DNA from 2 places in the Rhodococcus sp. NPDC078407 genome. Region 2 is predicted to be linked to the other one. Evidence: riboswitches for the same ligand, from Rfam matches in the RefSeq annotation. Region 2 holds a riboswitch; the other holds the start of a gene.
The links. Region 2 has a riboswitch for cyclic di-AMP ahead of ACIGGF_RS12440 (transglycosylase family protein). Riboswitches for the same ligand answer to the same signal wherever they lie in the genome.

Region 1 (4,452 bases), on a different contig from region 2:
CAATCAGCACAACGACGAGCCACCGCAGCGGCGAAGAGCGAAAGAGAAAATACCGGTGGGAGGCGCTCATGTCGCCGTCCGTCGATCGTCGAGACACTCCCTCAGTATCGACGAGCTCCGTAGTACGGGAACGACGCCATCGACTGCACCTTCACGGGAACTCCGAAGGTGGAGGCATGCAGCACGTTGCCGCCGCCGGCGTAGATGCCTACGTGCGAGATATCCGGATAGAACAGCACCACATCACCGGGCTGCAGGTCCTTCTGGTCCACCGGAGTTCCGCCCGCAGCCTGGGCCTGGCTCGTCCGAGGCAGCGTCTTGCCCACCTGCTTGTACGCCCACTGGACCAGCCCCGAGCAGTCGAACCCGTCCGGCCCGGTCGCGCCCCAGACGTACGGCTTACCGATCTGTGTCAGACCGGCCTGCAATGCGCTGGCCCCGGATCCGGGCGTCAAATTCTGTAGAAGCGTGTTCGGATCGAAACCCTCGGGCATGGACGATCCGGCGAGAGCAAGTTGCTCGGAGGACGACAGCGCGCTGTAGGCGGCCATCACCTCGGCGATCTGCCCTTGCAGTTCGCTCTGCTTGGCCTGGAGATCGTCGCTGACCGCCTTTGCCTGCTCGGCCGCAACCCGGGCCTGATCGGCGGCCGTCGCTGCGGCCTGCTCGGCATTGGCGGCGTCCGAACTCGCCTGCTTGAACTGGGCGACCTGCTCGGCAGTATCGGCCGAGATGACGTCGAGTGCAGACATCTGATCGAGCAACTGCTGCGGCGAATCGCTGACCATCACAGCGAACAACTGGTTGGTTCGAGCGCCCTGGTAGTTGACGTTGGCAACCTTGTCCATGGCCGGCTTCAGTGCCGCCAGCTGCGTCTGTGCTGCGTCCAACGCAACCCGGCTCTGATCCACGAGCGCCTGCGCGTCGAGCTCCTGCTGCTTCTTGGCGTCCAGATCGACCTGAGCGTTGTTCAAGGCCTCGTTGGTCTGCTCGGACTGGCGCGAGAGGTCGGCGAGCGTGGCCTGGGCGTCGGACGCCGAATCGAATCCCGGCTGCGCCGTTGCGGGCGTCGTCGGGGCCAAGGCGATGCACGCTGCCAATGCAGCAGCCACCACCGAGTTTCCGGTCAGTCGCCACACTCGGGTAGATCTCGATATCGCCACGGAAAGCGACTCTCCGTCCTCACACATGCCGCCTCGAGCGAGGCAGCGGTTGGAAAAGTAGATCGAAACGAACCATACCCATGCTTTTGCGGGCGCGGACGTGAACGCGGTCCGAAATAGAAGGGCGTTCTGGATGACAGGTCACAAAGTAAACATCGACCAGGTCTCGATCAGATTACGAACTGGATGCTTCCCTGTCCACCGGACCGGCGTGTCGCGAGGTCCGCCGACGACAACAGGGCCGAGCCGGTGAACGGCTCGACCCTGTCGGTCTGTCACAGCGAACGTCTGCTGTCCGGATCAGTAGCGACGAGCACCATCGAACGGCATCGAGTCGACCGGAGCGACCTTGACCGGCACGCCGGAGGTGGATGCGTGCACGACGTTGCCGTCGCCGATGTACATACCCGAGTGCGATCCGCCGTAGAACGAGACGACGTCACCGGGGATCAGGTTGTTTCGTGAGACCGGAGTGCCTGCGGCTGCCTGGTCGTAGCTGGTCCGGGGCAAGCTGACGCCGGCCTGCTTGTACGCCCACTGGATCAGGCCCGAGCAGTCGAAGGAATCCGGACCCGAAGCGCCGTACACGTACGGTGCTCCGATCTTGGATTCCGCGGCCTGAACGGCCTTCGCTGCCGGCGTGACCTGGGGTGCCAACGGTGCGCCCGGTGCGGGCACACCCGGAAGGTTGAGGGGAGGGAGACCCGGGATGTCAGGAATCTCGAAAGTTCCGACGCCGGGAATGGTGAGGGGGGCCGCCATTGCGGGTGCAGCGGGAAGAATGACCACGCCTGCCGTGAGCGCTCCGGCTACGAGGACTCGCCGCAATGATCGGTTGAAAAGTTGTGACGCCACGAAAGATGGTGCTCCGTTTCTTCCTATCGTCCGCCGACCGAGTTAGCTGACGGGTTCGGGCTGGGAAGAGCAGCCCTACCCACCGGCCACTGTCTGGTGGCTCAGCGGGATTCACCCCAGTAAATATCGGGTTCCCGGTACGAACACTCTCGCGAGTGAACGATTAGGCGGTGACTTGCGACGCCACTCCGGTTTGGATTGGCGAGACTCCGCAAGGTCTCAGGAAGGTTACGAAATGGCATACCCCCGTGTCGACCCCAACTCGCCGAAGCGGGCGAATTCGGCCCAATTCCCGCTAGCCGGCGCGCTGATCCCCCGGTGTGTCACGAGTCGATAACAACGGGCCTTCGGCCGGCGCGTTCGCGTCGGTGACGAGCTTCAACGCCGGCACGAGACCGACGTCCGCCAGAACTCCCATTGCACCGAGTTCCTCCTGCTCGAGCGTGATCGGCGAGGGTGGTCCAACCCACCGCCCGTCCGATCTCGACGGCATTCCGGGCGGCCCCAGAAGCACCGTCACGACGCAGTCCGCGCAGGCGATGTCACGGACCAGGCAGTCACTGCAATCGATGATCATTGTGATCCTTGTCTCTTTGCTGTTTCAGGCGGCCGAATCGGCCATCGAGCGAAAGGTAGCGTCCGCCACCGACAGGTTTCGTGACATGCAGGGCGCAGGAACGGCGACACGATGCGGGCGCAACGCCGCGATGATCGTTTCTGTCGGACCTCGGACCTACCGTCGTCCGAGTGAGCCTGCCCATCCAGCTGTCGTTCGACGAACTGGACACCCCCCTGCACGACACGACGTTCGTCGTCGTGGATTTGGAAACCACCGGCGGCAGCGCGGACACCGAAGCCATCACCGAAATCGGGGCGGTCAAGGTCCGAGGTGGCGAGATTCTCGGGGAATTCGCCACCCTGGTAGATCCGGGCAGATCCATTCCGCCCTACATCGTGGAGCTCACCGGCATCACCTCCGCAATGCTGATCGGCGCGCCTCGAATAGAACGTGTCCTACCCGGTTTCCTCGAGTTCGCCAGAGGCTCGGTGCTGGTGGCTCACAATGCCGGCTTCGACACAGGATTTCTCAAAGCCGCCGCCAGTCGCCTCGACATCGCGTGGCCCCGGTTCCAGGTGCTGTGCACCGTCAAGCTGGCCAGACGGGTTCTCACGCGCGACGAGGCACCGTCGGTCAAACTCTCCGCACTGTCCATGCTGTTCAGATCGAGCACCCGACCCACGCACCGTGCACTCGACGACGCCCGTGCGACCGTGGACGTACTGCACGGTCTGATCGAACGGGTGGGTAACCAGGGCGTACACAGTTACGCCGAGTTGGTCGACTATCTTCCGGCGATATCGGCCGGTCAGCGCGCCAAGCGCGGTCTGGCCGCGCACCTGCCCGGTACGCCCGGCGTGTACTTGTTCCGCGGCCCGTCCGACGAGGTTCTCTACGTCGGCACCTCCAACAACCTCAAGCGTCGGGTGCGCAACTACTTCACCGGCTCGGAGACCAGGGGCCGGATGAAGGAAATGGTCTCCCTGGCCACGCGCGTCGACCACGTCGAGTGCGCGCACGCACTCGAAGCCGGCGTCAGAGAACTGCGCTTGCTCTCCGCGCACGTTCCGCCGTACAACCGCCGCTCGAAGTTCCCCAAGAAGGGCTGGTGGATCACCCTCACCGACGAGGCGTTTCCACGCCTGTCGATCGTTCGCACGCCCACACCCGACAGCCTCGGACCGTTCTCGGTGCGCGGTGACGCCGCGGAGGCGTCGGCGCTGGTGGCGGAATTCTGTCGTCTGCGCACCTGCACGCGCCGCCTGGCACGGTCGGTTCGCCACGGCGACGATTGCCCGTCGACCGACGTCGGCGGGTGTCCAGCGTCGCTGTCCGGGCCGCTGACGGCCGAGGAGTATGCGGGAGCACCGACACGGTTTCTCGCGCTCGTGTGCGGACAGGACGACGCGATCCTGTACTCCATGCGCAGTCGGGTGTCCGAACTCGCGGACAGAGAGCTGTACGAGACTGCCGCGCGCCTACGCGACCGAATCGCAATTACCGTCGACGCGCTCCGCAGAATGCATCGATCTGCGGCGGTCGCCGCTATCGCCGAACTCGTTGCCGCCCGGCGAACCGCGGACGGCGGCTGGGAGCTGATCGTCGTGCGATTCGGTCGCCTGGCCGGCGCTGCGGTCGCGCCGCGTGGGGTGCACCCGATGCCTGTTGTCGATGCGATCACCGCATCTGCCGAGACGGTGATTCCCGATCGAACGCCGCTTCGAGGTGCGCCGCCGGAGGAGGTCGGTCTGATCGCGTCCTGGTTACGAACTGATGGGGTTCGCATCGTACGAACGAGCAGCGGTTACTGCAGTCCGGCGCGATCTGCGGGTTCGTGGGAGGACTGGTGTCGAACGGCGAGAGAAGCCGCGCGGC
Region 2 (4,452 bases):
ACCTGGGCAGCACCAAGAACCTGGGCAGCGCCAAGAACCGAAGGCAGCCTCTGGGACGCGCCGTCATCGTGGGCCTGTGGGGCAACGGCACCATCCGCATCCTCACCGGATTCCTGACGCTCTACATCGCCTTCGTCGCGAAGTCTCGCACCGAACACGAGCCTCTGCAGCAAGCGGCGATGCTCGGTCTCGTCGGGGCCGCCGCCGGACTCGGCAATTTCTCCGGCAACGCGCTCGGTGCCAGGATCAAGCTCGGCCGTCCGTCGATGGTCGTGTTGCGATGCACCATCGCGGTGACGGTGGTGGCCGTCGTCGCCGCGATCACCGACAGTCTGCTCACCGCAGCCCTCGCCGCTCTGGTGGCGTCGAGCGCCAGCGCGCTGGCCAAGGTCTCGCTGGATGCGTCTCTACAGGCCGATCTGCCGCCGGAATCGATTGCGTCGGGATTCGGCCGCTCGGAAACCGTCATGCAGCTGTGCTGGGTCCTGGGCGGCACGCTCGGCGTGCTGCTGCCCACTGAATATTGGCTCGGTTTCACCGTGGTGTCGGTGTTGCTTACGATCGGCCTCGTGCAGACATTCCTCACCCATCGCGGCAGATCGCTGCTGCCCGGTTTCGGCGGCAACCGCCCCGATCACGTCGGACAAGAAATGTCCGACGGCTCCTTCGGCGAAAATGTGACCAAGTGAAACTCGCTCCTCGCACCAAGAAGATCGCGGCGATCATCGCCGCCGGTCTCGTCGTCATCGCCGTCGCATTCGTGGCGGTGCTCGCCCTGCTGATCGGGAACGCGCCGGATAAGGAACCGATCGTCTCCGCCTACTCCAACGGCCGGGCTGTCGACGTGGAGCCGTACCTGTACTGCGCCATCAGCGACCCGCTGTGCACCAACGTCGGTGAGACATCCGAGATCGCGATCGGCGAGGCCCCGACGGTGCAGCTCTCGCTTCCCGAGGCGGTGTACTCGGCACCGTGGGTACTCGCCCTGGTGTACGGCGACGACAGCGGCAACGTCGTCGAGGTAGGCGAATTCAACGAACCCGGAACCAAGCTGAGCGTCACGGTGCCCACCACGGACGACAGCGACCGGACCCTGCTGGGGATCGAGATCCGACTGCCCACCGGCATCATCGACCCCGAAACCAATCAGGAGGGCTTCGTCAGCCACGCCATCTGGTCGATCGGCACGCGCCCGTAGTGGGCCCCGAGCTCAGCTGTCGAGCTCGCGGGCGACGGCCCGAACCACCTCGGAGATGCGTTGCGCGGTCTTGCGATCGGGGTACTTGCCCTTGCGGAGTTCCGGCTGCACCGTCGCCTCGAGCAGCGTGATCATGTCCTCGACCATCCCGTGCAGCTCATCGGGTGTGTGCTTGCGTTCGACGGGCTCGCGGCGGGTGGTGCCGGTGTTCTGACGCACCGAGGGTGCCGGCTCGAGCACCTTGAGGCTCAGCGCCTGCGGTCCGCGACGACCCGCGGCCATTCCGAATTCGACACGCTGACCGGCTTTGAGGCCCTCGACGCCCTCCGGCAACGCCGACGATCGCACGTAGACGTCCTCGCCTTCCTCCTGAGAGAGGAATCCGAATCCCTTGTCGACGTCGTACCACTTCACCTTGCCGGTCGGCACTGAGCTCACCCGTTCATCTGTTGCTGTCGGTCGTTTCGATGTCCGCATGCCCGATGTTCGGACCTGCGGGTTGCACAAGTTTCGCGCCCCACGAGAACGTAGAGCGCGAATACACCAGTCTAGCGCGATGAAACCGACAGGGCACTCGAGTTGTTCGTCGCACGGTTCTTCACAGCACCGCCCTTCGCACTACCGTGGTGTCGTGGACACATCGACCCGTAAGAGCAGCACCGTTCTGCTGCGCATCGCGCTTGCGCTGTTCGCGATCGGCCTCGTCGCCATCGTCGCGATCCTGCTGTTTCCGATCTTCTCCGACGCCAAGCCGCCACTCGCGCTGTACCTGACCGCCATGTTCTCGGCACCGGCCGGTTTCGTACTGGCCCTGGTCTACGCGCTCGCATCGGGACGACGGGCGCGTTGACCATGCGATTGATACTGAATGTCATCTGGCTGGTCTTCGGCGGCCTGTGGTTGGCACTGGGCTATTTTCTCGCCGGACTTCTTCTGTGCATCCTGATCGTGACCATTCCGTTCGGCATCGCGTCGTTCCGCATCGGCGTCTACGCACTGTGGCCGTTCGGGTCGACCATCGTCGACAAACCGGGAGCGGGGTCCGGCGCGCTCGTCGGGAACGTGCTGTGGTTGATCCTTGCGGGTTGGTGGTTGGCGCTGACCCACGTGGTCACCGCGATCGCGATGGCGATCACCATCATCGGAATCCCACTCGCGATCGCGAACCTCAAATTGATTCCGGTGTCACTGATGCCTCTCGGCAAGGACATCGTTGCGATTCGGTGACCTTCGGGACGCCTGAGGGTGAATGTGACTTCCGTCACATAACACTGAGGTAACGGGTCGGCAACGGACCGGGGTTCAGTGGCCTTCACAGTCGCTAGCTGGGCAGACGCCGAAGACCGGAACGAGGTACAAAACATGCTCGCGACGGCACCCCGAAACCGACAGTTACCAAATAGTGACGTAAGGCGGGAATTTCAGTACGGTCAGCAGCGGCCGGAAAGTTCGGCCACATTCCGGTCCGCAGCGCCAAACCTCGTCCCGCGGACACCGGAACACCCTCGACGATCACCCAGGGGACGAGGACGGGGGACCCACGTCCTCCACGGACAACCGGGAAGTTGTAGCAGCTCACCACGTTGCCTCGACTTCCCTTGGGGTGAAGCCCAATTGCCCACTTTCAGGAGTGAGCAAAACGGCCGGGCTACCTCTCAGCCCGAACCCGACAGCTGACCTCGCAGGCGCGTGTGGAGAGGATTTCAACTCGTATGAGCGGACGTCATCGCAAGCCGAGCACCACTGGCAAGACCGTCGCCAAGGTCGCTGTCACCGGAGCCATCATGGGCACCGCCAGCATCGCCTTCACCGGCACTGCCAACGCAGCACCGGATTCCGATTGGGATCGCCTGGCGCAGTGTGAAGCCGGCGGCAACTGGGGAATCAACACCGGCAACGGCTACCAGGGCGGACTGCAGTTCTCCCCCAGCACCTGGAACGCGCACGGCGGCCAGCAGTACGCGGCCACGGCCAACCAGGCAAGCCGCGAAGAGCAGATCGCAGTGGCCGAGAAGGTCCTCGACTCGCAGGGCTGGGGCGCATGGCCCTCGTGCTCCTCGAGCCTCGGCCTGAGCAGCGCACCGACCGAGCGCAGCGTCCCGGTCACGCCCAAGGCACCCGAAGTTCCCGCCCTCCCCGATCTGTCGTCCATCCCGGCCGTCGACAGCTCTGCCGAGGTCGTCAACGGCATCGTCACCGCCGTCCAGAACATCACCAACGACCCGGCGATCGCCTCGTTCATTCAGAACGCAGCGCAGGGCATCCAGCTCGACCCGCAGGTCGTCAGCTTCTACCAGGCCAACAAGGCATTCCTGCCGCAGTAAGGCCTGCGACGCTTCGCGCCTCGTACGAAAAAAGCCCCCGACCTCGAGTCGGGGGCTTTTTCGTCGGTGCGTGGCCGGCTAGCGGTTGACCACGGTCACCGGATGCGCATACGGCAGGCTTTCGACGGGCAGCGGGAACTCCGTGTCCTCGCCGAAGGGCGACAAGCCACCCGATCGAGCGGACGAGAGTTCGGTCACCGCATGGTCACCGCGAGCGGTGTCCGGCCAGCCTGGATCGACATAGGGCTTCTTCGACTTGTTCACCATGCGCCCATTTTGACACCTGCACTGCGGCGAGCACCAGCCCAGGTCTCTAATCTGATAGGCGATGACCGACACGACTGTGCCTCGACACACCGATATGCCCCCCGATCTTCCTCAGTGGATCGCAGCTCGCTCCGACGCCGAGCTGATCAGAGCCATGTCGTTGCGTCCGGATCTGACCGCGCCGCCGCCCGCCTCCCTGGCCGTACTCGCCGGGCGGGCCGAGCAGCGACGGTCGATTCTGCACACCGCGGACACCCTCGACACCCTGGCACTGACCGTGCTCGAGATCCTCGTCGTCGAGGAGGCCTACGAACGGCCCGTCACGCGCGCCGCGCTACTGACCGTCGTGAACAAACGCGCACCGGCCAAGAGCGTCGACAAGGCGTTGGCCCAGCTGCGCGAACGGCTGTTGGTGTGGGGCGATGCGTCCGGTCTCCGGATCAGTGCGGCCGCCGCGGACGCGGTGCCGTGGCGCATCGGACGCGCGCTCGATCCCGTCGACAATCTCACCGAGTCGCACATCACCTCGGCCCTCGCCGAACTGGGCGACGGGGAACGCAACCTGCTGGACACGCTCGCCCGATCGTCACCGACCGGCCGCACCCGAGACGCAGCACCGGGCACTCCCCCGGATCGGCCCGTTCAGAAGCTGCTTGCCGCAGG

Region 1: linked by a shared signal. The riboswitch ahead of ACIGGF_RS00830 (C40 family peptidase) and the one ahead of ACIGGF_RS12440 (transglycosylase family protein) in region 2 are both predicted to bind cyclic di-AMP.

The regions. Positions count from the first base shown of each region.
Region 1 is NZ_JBITUQ010000001.1:180,578-185,029, forward strand. Features, by position in the region: gene ACIGGF_RS00820 (hypothetical protein) at 1-70, opposite strand, end outside; gene ACIGGF_RS00825 (NlpC/P60 family protein) at 102-1,163, opposite strand; gene ACIGGF_RS00830 (C40 family peptidase) at 1,464-2,018, opposite strand; cyclic di-AMP (ydaO/yuaA leader) riboswitch at 2,037-2,198, opposite strand; gene ACIGGF_RS00835 (hypothetical protein) at 2,314-2,595, opposite strand; gene ACIGGF_RS00840 (DEDD exonuclease domain-containing protein) at 2,766-4,452, shown strand, end outside.
Region 2 is NZ_JBITUQ010000010.1:36,366-40,817, reverse strand. Features, by position in the region: gene ACIGGF_RS12465 (MFS transporter) at 1-689, shown strand, start outside; gene ACIGGF_RS12460 (DUF2771 domain-containing protein) at 686-1,198, shown strand; gene ACIGGF_RS12455 (cold-shock protein) at 1,211-1,627, opposite strand; gene ACIGGF_RS12450 (hypothetical protein) at 1,830-2,048, shown strand; gene ACIGGF_RS12445 (YccF domain-containing protein) at 2,051-2,425, shown strand; cyclic di-AMP (ydaO/yuaA leader) riboswitch at 2,695-2,902, shown strand; gene ACIGGF_RS12440 (transglycosylase family protein) at 2,911-3,522, shown strand; gene ACIGGF_RS12435 (hypothetical protein) at 3,601-3,789, opposite strand; gene ACIGGF_RS12430 (helicase-associated domain-containing protein) at 3,851-4,452, shown strand, end outside.